DNA from 2 places in the Janthinobacterium sp. LS2A genome. Region 2 is predicted to be linked to the other one. Evidence: predicted binding sites of a transcription regulator. Region 2 holds the regulator's gene; the other holds the start of a gene.
The links. The regulator FNR, encoded in region 2, switches genes on or off when oxygen is low (the NO sensors DNR and NnrR bind a similar motif). The targets are predictions, from matches to a motif close to TTGATNNNNATCAA.
Positions count from the first base shown of each region.

Region 1: a site for FNR is predicted at 831-844, ahead of ubiU (ubiquinone anaerobic biosynthesis protein UbiU). Genes of this name have one in related genera too.

Region 1 covers NZ_JAZHPB010000004.1:222,905-226,971, forward strand. Annotated here, with positions in the region: gene V3C40_RS13770 (ribonucleoside triphosphate reductase) at 1-210, opposite strand, end outside; gene V3C40_RS13775 (hypothetical protein) at 329-745, opposite strand; gene ubiU (ubiquinone anaerobic biosynthesis protein UbiU) at 908-1,945, shown strand; gene ubiV (ubiquinone anaerobic biosynthesis protein UbiV) at 1,955-2,857, shown strand; gene ubiT (ubiquinone anaerobic biosynthesis accessory factor UbiT) at 2,878-3,405, shown strand; gene V3C40_RS13795 (heavy-metal-associated domain-containing protein) at 3,424-3,687, opposite strand; gene V3C40_RS13800 (substrate-binding periplasmic protein) at 3,937-4,067, shown strand, end outside.
Region 2 covers NZ_JAZHPB010000006.1:65,067-69,133, reverse strand. Annotated here, with positions in the region: gene V3C40_RS17825 (response regulator) at 1-1,149, opposite strand, end outside; gene fnr (fumarate/nitrate reduction transcriptional regulator Fnr) at 1,389-2,147, shown strand; gene V3C40_RS17815 (FixH family protein) at 2,151-2,675, opposite strand; gene ccoG (cytochrome c oxidase accessory protein CcoG) at 2,730-4,067, opposite strand, start outside.

The sequences.
Region 1 (4,067 bases), on a different contig from region 2:
GCGGTGCGCCGCGCCCACGTCCGGCGGATACACCTGGTCGAGCCAGTAGTTGGCGATGACCTTGCCCGACACGTTGAGTATCAGGCCGCCCAGCGAGTAACCCTGGTTGGCGTTGGCGTTGACACGCCAGTCGCGCCGGTCCAGGTATTCATTGATGGACGCGGCGACGTCGACCTGGCCGCGTGTGGGGGAAACTGCATTTGTCGTCATGAAACCTCCAATAAACACAACATGCGGTGTTTTTATGGAGATTAATCACTAAATATAGTGACGTCAAAGGGCGCGTGCAGTTGCGTGACGAATCCTTGATGCAGGTGAAGAAAGCGCGTCAGCGGCTTTTTTTCGCGCGCCCCAGGCGCGGGATGAAGCAGCTCAGGCCAAAGTACATGGCGCCGCAGACGGCGATGCTGGCGACGGAGGCGGGCAGCACGTGCGCCCAGATTTCCCGCGCCGAGAAGGTGCTCCAGCTGGCCACGCGCGCGTCGAACGTGACGTAGTTCGCCAGCAGCCAGTAGACGGCCAGCAGGCCCGTGCAGATGGCGGCCTGGCGCAGCACGGGCATGGCGCGGCGGGCGAAGACGGCTTGCAGGAACAGCAGCAGCACGCCGGCCCAGACGCCCAGCGCCTCGGGCGACAGCACGGAGAGCGTTTCTTCGACATAGCCGTCGGCGGGCGAAGCCCACTGTATTTGCAGCACGGTGAGGAATAGGGTGAGCAGGAATAGCAGCAGCGGTTTGCGGGGCATGGCGGGCAATCGGTGAGGGAGAAAAGTGGGGCATTTTACAGCCAGGTCAAGCAACTTGAACGCGCGCCAGCCATGCATGCATTCCTTCACCTGCGTCAAGGACTGGGCGGTATGGGCGGGGCTATAGTCTGCACCCTGAGCCGATACAGGACTGTGAACACCATGATGCTTGAATCAACCACCGCCACCCGCGTGGCCGGACCGCTGGAACTGGTCTGCCCCGCCGGCAGCCTGCCTGCCTTGAAAGCGGCCATCGACAATGGCGCCGATACCGTCTACCTGGGTTTTCGCGACGCCACCAATGCGCGCAATTTCGCCGGCCTCAATTTCGACGAGAAGGCCATCGCCGAGGGCGTGCGCTACGCCCACCAATATGGACGCAAGGTGCTGCTGGCGCTGAACACCTATCCGCAGCCGCACAACTGGGCCGTCTGGCGCAGCGCCATCGACCGCGCCGCGCAGGCCGGTATCGACGCCATGATCGTGGCCGATCCGGGCCTGATGGCGTATGCAAGCGAGCACCACCCGCAACTGCGTTTGCACCTGTCCGTGCAGGGTTCGGCCACCAACTACGAAGCGATCAATTTTTACCATGAGCACTTCGGCATCGCCCGCGCGGTGCTGCCGCGCGTGCTGTCGATGGCGCAGGTCGAGCAACTGATCGCCAAGACGGAAGTCGAGATCGAGGTCTTCGGCTTCGGCAGCCTGTGCGTGATGGTCGAAGGGCGCTGCGCGCTGTCGTCGTACGCGACGGGCGAGGCGCCGAACACTCACGGCGTGTGCTCGCCGGCGAAATCCGTGCGCTGGCTGGAAACACCGAACGGCCTCGAATCGCGCCTGAACGGCGTGCTGATCGACCGCTATGCCCCAGGCGAAAACGCCAGCTATCCGACCCTGTGCAAGGGACGTTTCGAAGTCAACGACGAAGAGTATTACGCGATCGAGGAGCCGGCCAGCCTGAACACGCTGGCGCTGCTGCCGCAGCTGATCGCCATGGGCGTGCGCGCCGTGAAGATCGAAGGACGCCAGCGCAGCCCCGCCTACGTGGCGCAGGTGACGCGCGTGTGGCGCGAAGCGATCGACGCCTGCCGCGAAGGCAATGCGCGCTACGCCGTCAAGCCGGCCTGGATGGCGTCCATGGACAAGCTGGCCGAGGGCCAGCAGCACACCTTGGGTGCCTACCATAGATCTTGGAAATAAAGGATGAACATGCTGAAGCTTTCTTTGGGCCCTTTGCTCTACTACTGGCCGCGCGCCACCGTTTTCGAGTTTTACCAGCAGATCGCCACCACGGCCGTCGATATCGTGTACCTGGGCGAAACCGTCTGCTCGCGCCGGCACGAGGTGCGCCTGGCCGACTGGCTCGATATCGCCGACATGCTGGCCGCCGCCGGCAAGGAAGTGGTGTTGTCGACGCAGGCGCTGATCGAGGCGGGTGCTGAACTGGCGACCCTGCGCCGCATCACGGGCAATGGCCGCTACGGCGTCGAGGCCAACGACATGGGCGCTGTGCACTGCATGGAAAAGGGCACGCCCTTCGTCGCCGGCCCCCATTTGAACCTGTTCAATGGCCCCAGCCTGCAATTGCTGGCGCGCCTCGGGGCGCGGCGCTGGGTGATGCCGCTGGAAATGGGACAGACGGCGCTGGCCGAGATGCAGCGCCAGAAACCGGAAGGGCTGGAGACGGAGGTATTCGCCTACGGCCGCATGCCGCTGGCGTTTTCCGCGCGCTGCTTCACGGCGCGCAACCGCAACCTGCCGAAGGACGATTGCGGCTACAGCTGCCTGGAAGAGCCGGACGGCCTGCTGCTGCGCACGCGCGACGAAGTGCCGTTCCTCGTGTTGAATGGCACGCAGACGCAGTCGGCGCTCGTCTACAACCTGGTGCGCGAACTCGACGCCATGCGCGACATGGGCGTGTCGGTGGCGCGCATCAGCCCGCAAGCCATGCACACGGAACAAGTCATCGCCATCTTCGACCGCGCGCGCCGCGGCCAGGTCAGCGGCATCGGCGCCCAGGCCCAGCTGGCGGCTTGCCAGCCGGCCGGCGCTTGCGACGGCTACTGGCACGGCCAGCCTGGCATGGAACAGCACCAGCACGCCGCCCATTGAACGCATCGAAAGGAAGCACCATGCAAGATCAACTGGAAAGATTGCCCGTCCCGGCCAAGCCTCCCATGAGCAAGCCCGCCGCGTCATACCGGCTGCCCGAACCGCTGGCCGAATTGCTGTCCAAGCTGCCGCCGTATCCCGCCTCCTGGCTGTTCGTGCAAGGCTTGAACCGCCTGCTGGCGCCGCAATTGCCCGACGACGTGCGAAGCAGCCTGGAAGGGCGCAGCCTGCGCTTGCGGCTGCTGGACGCGGGCATCGCCTTCGATTTCGAGTGGCAGGGAACGGTGTTCGTGGCCGAGCGCTATGTCGACGTACCGGACCTGTGCATCGCCGCCAGCGTGCATGACTTGATGCTGCTGGCGCGGCGCCAGGAAGATCCGGACACGCTGTTCTTCAGCCGCCGTTTGAGCCTGGAGGGTGATACGGAACTGGGCTTGCTGTTCAAGAATACGCTCGATGCCATCGAGCTGCCGCCGTTCGACCTGCAGGCGCTGGGACCGCGCCGGGTGCTGGCGCATCTGCGCGACCGGGGCGCACGGGGAGGGTAAGTTGGGAGCTGGCGGGCTTCAATGACGGCAGTGGCCGCAGGCGCCGCTGCACGAGGCCAGCTGTACTTCATCCGTCGCTTCGCCCATGAAGCCGGCGTCGTTGACGGCGGCCAGCAGGCGTTCCTGCGTGGCCAGGCGTTCGTCGAATTGCACCGTGGCGCCGTGGCGCGCCAGCGAGACGCAGACGGTGGCCACGCCCGTGACGGCTTCGAGCGCGCCCGTCAGCCTGTCGGCGCAGCCTTCGTGATCCATTCCAATAATATTCAAGCGCGCTGTCTGCATGTGTTCCTCTTGTTTTTCAGATAAAAAAACAGCGTAGGCGAGGGGCGCGCATGCCGTCCAGAGCCGCACGCAAGATTTATTTTCTATTTACGGTTTTATTGATCTGGATTAATTCCAATCGCTGCTGGCCATCCTGAAAGTGCTGTTGTTTTATACACGGTCGCCGTATTCCAGTCGACAAGCATGCTCTGCTACGTGATACTGTCATTCTGATAAGTACGCTGATGAAAGCGCTGGAAAGGAGGGCCCATGCAGCGCCGCCCCCTGCTCAAGCTTGCCGCCCTGTGGCCGTTGGGCGCTGCCGCCGCCGGCAAGTCGCCGCCGCTGCCGCTCGTGTATCCGCGCCACCAGGCGATCGATGATCCGCAGCAAGGCTATGT
Region 2 (4,067 bases):
CTTCGCGCGGTTGGCGGCCTCGGCCCGGTCGCGTTCCTGCTCCAGTTCGGCCGCGCGCGATTCGAGTTCCTGCTGCAGGCGGTCGCGCTCGCTCATCAGGCCGTTGAACGCCTCCGTCAGTTCGCCGATCTCGTCGCGCTGCTGCACCGGCACGGGGGTGAAACGGCTGCCGCTGGTACGCAGGGCCAGCAGGGTGTCGCGTAGGCGCACCAGCGGCGACAGCAGGCGCACGGTGACCCAGCCCAGAACAAATGCGGCTAGCAGCGAAGCGAGGATGCTCCACAGCACCAGCCGGTACAGCACGCCATCGAACGGTTCGAAGGCGTCCGCGACGGGCAGCGAGGTAGCCAGCAGCCAGTTCACCGATTTCAAACGCTTGAAGCTGTTGACGGCCGTGATGCCGCGGCTGTTCGTGCTGACCATGCTGCCTTCGCCATCTTCCTTCAGCAGCTGGGTCGTCGTCAGGTTGGCGTTCGGCTGGCGCGGCTGCAGCAAGCGGCTGGTATCGGGATGCAGCACGTAGCGCGGCACGGCGCCGCGCGTGAGGATGAAGTAATAGCCGCTCTTGCCGATCTTTTCCGAGCGCAGGCGTCCCAGCAGGTTGTCCTTGTACAGGCGCAGCACGCCGATCACCACGCCGGCCACCTGGCCATCGGCGGCCAGCACGGGCGCGACCATCTGCACGATGGGCATGCCGCTCGACTTGCCGAGCATCGGCTCGGTGATCATGGGCTGGCGCGTGCGCAGCACGGTCTGGAAATACTCGCGCTCGGCAACGTTGATGCCGGCGCGCCCCGCCACTTCCGGCATGTCGGCCACGACGGCGCCATGTGCATCGAGCACCAGCACGTCGTCGAACAGCACCAGCATCGAGCGGCGCGAATAGTATTCGCGCAATTGGGCCGGCTGGGCCATCAGTTCCGGCGGCTGCTGCCTGGCCGTCAGGGTGACGATCTGCAGCAGCATGCCCAGCTTGTCGTCGAGCTCGGCAGCGGTGCGGCTGATCAGGGATGACTGCTGGCTCAGCAGTACTCGGGTGAAGTCGTCGCGCATGTGCTGCACCTGGATCATGGTGACCAGCGCGATCATGGCGATCGAGGTCAGGCTGGTGGCCAGCGCGACTTTTGCTTTGATGCCGAGAGGCTTCATGATTTCCTTTTCAGTACCGGGCGGCACAGGCGGCAGATAATGCTGTTAGGAATTTTCCTATCAATACATCAAGTTGGCAAGCGGCGCCGCGCAAATGGCCCTCCCCGCATGGGCTTTTGACGATGTTGCCATATAATTAAAGTCGGAACGTCGTTTATTCGCCGAAATTGCGGTGAAATTGGCACACGGCAACCCTGTATGCAGTAAACTTGTTGTTGCATTTTCTAAAAGGTACCGACATGACTGAAGCGCTACTCACTCCAACCTTGCCCACAGTGACCGTGGAAGCGTTGCGTGCGCGATGCTCGACCTGCAGCATGCATCAATTGTGCCTGCCGATGGGCCTCGATATGGGCGACATGGACAGGTTGGACCAGATCATCGGCCGCCGCCGCAAGATCGTGCGCGGCGCCTCGCTGTTCCGCATCGGCGACTCGTTCCAGAACCTGTACGCGATCCGCCTGGGACACTTCAAGACGTACCAGATCAATCCGGGCGGCGAAGAGCAGGTGACGGGTTTCCAGATGGCCGGCGAACTGCTGGGCATGGACGCCATCAGCGCCGACCGCCACCACTGTAATGCGGTGGCGCTCGAAGACAGCGAAGTGTGTGAAATCCCGTTTTCCAGCCTGGAACAATTGTTGGGCAATATGCCGACCCTGCTGCGTCATTTCCACCGCATGATGAGCCAGGAAATCACGCGCGAGCAAAGCGTGATGCTGTTGCTGGGCAATATGCAGGCGACGCAGCGTTTTGCCGCCTTCATCGTCAACCTGGCGTCGCGCTACGAAGCGCGCGGCTATTCGAGCAGCAAATTCCAGCTGCGCATGTCGCGCGAGGAAATCGGCAACTACCTGGGCCTGACCATCGAGAGCGTCAGCCGTTTATTGTCGAAATTCAAGAAGGAAGGCTGGCTGCGCGTCTCGAACCGCGAGATCGAGATCCTGCAACCAGCCAAGCTGAAAGCCATTACGGCAGGCACGGACGTCTGCAAGTAAGGCTTATAACTCTTCGTCCGCATGCAGCGCGATGCTGCGCTGCACGGGCCAGGTCCAGATGCCGGACAGGCGCCACTCGCGCTTGTCGTTTTCCACCAGCACCTGCCAGCGGCTGCGCTCGAGCATCGGCAGCGCGACCGAGAAATTGCCGGCCGCATCGGGCTGCACCAGCAGCTTGATATCTTTTTCCGGCAGGGTCGCATGCGCCAGGTGCAGCTGCAGCGGTCCCTGGTAGGCCTTGCCGAAGCTGTGCACGGAACCGCTCAGGCGCGCTTGCGCCACGTCGTACGCCAGGCTCGTATCCATGGCCAGGTCGCTGGCGATCGTGTCGCGCTTCAAATCCTGGTTGATCGCCTTGCCCTGCTTGTAATAATCGCCCACCACCAGCGCGTCGGGCTGCGTAAAGGCGATATAGCCCATGAAGCTGCCGACGACCACGGACAGGCCGGGACCGATCATCAGCAGCCATGGCCAGCGATGCTTGTACCACGGTGCAACGGGAGGCTGCAGTTTCAGACTGTCGGACATGGTATTTCTCCTCTGTAAACGGCCAGCCCCCGTGCGGGGACCGGCCTTCCTGCATCACCGCGGCACGATGAAGACCGCGCTTTCACGCACATGCAGCGACGGGTTGTCCAGCGATTGCAATTCGATCGCAATCTTGTTCGACCCCTTCTCGCCCACGCCGTGCGGCACGCGCAGGCGGATCGGCCAGCCCAGCGTTTCCGTCGGCTGCAAGGTCACTTCTTCGCGCGTCAGCAAGGTCAGGCCCGGCAAGCCGGAAGCGCTGATTTTAAAATGCTGGCTTTGCTCGGACGTGTTCATGATCTGCAGGCGGTAGACGTTTTCGATCATGCCGTCTTCCACTTCGCGTCCCATCGAACCGCGGTCGCGGATCACGTCCATTTTCAGGGGCGTGCGCAGGGCCAGCGACGTACATACGGCGATGATGATCAGGGCCAGGATGGAAGTGTAGATCAAGACGCGCGGGCGCATGGCGCGCTGGCGTATCTGCTTCGAATTGAAGTTGTTTTCCATCGCATGGTCGGTGCTGTAGCGTATCAGGCCACGCGGCCGCTCGACCTTGTCCATCACGCTGTTGCAGGCATCGACGCAGGCGGCGCAGCCGATGCATTCATACTGCAGGCCGTTGCGGATATCGATGCCGGTCGGACACACCTGCACGCACAGGGTGCAGTCGATGCAGTCGCCCAGCTTGTCGTTGTTGCCGGCCTTCTTGCTCATGGCGCCGCGTGGTTCGCCGCGCTTGGCATCGTAGGTGATGATCAGGGTGTCCTGGTCGAACATGGCGCTCTGGAAGCGCGCGTAGGGGCACATGTATTTGCACACCTGCTCGCGCAGCCAGCCCGCGTTGCCGTAGGTTGCCAGGCTGTAGAACAAGACCCAGAACCATTCCCAGGGACCGAAATTCAAGGTGACCACCGATTGCGCCAGTTCCTTGATCGGCGTGAAGTAGCCGACAAAGGTAAAGCCCGTCCACAGGGCGATGGCGCCCCATACCACATGCTTGGCCGTCTTCTTGAATGCCTTGCGCACGGACGGGCCCTGCTTGTCGAGGGCCATGCGCGCGCTGCGCGTGCCCTCGATGCGGCGTTCGACCCACAGGAAAATTTCCGTGTATACCGTTTGTGGGCAAGAGAACCCGCACCACACCCGCCCGGCAATGGCCGTGACGAGGAACAACAAATACGCACAGATGATCAGCAGGGCCGCCAGATAGATGAAATCCTGGGGCCACAGCACGACGCCGAAAATGTAGAACTTGCGCGTGGTCAAGTCGAACAGCAGGGCTTGCCTGCCATTCCAGGTCAACCACGGCAAGCCGTAGAACGCGAGCTGGGTAAGCCATACGCATACCCATCGCCAGGTAGCGTAGCGTCCTTTGGCCTCGCGAGGGTA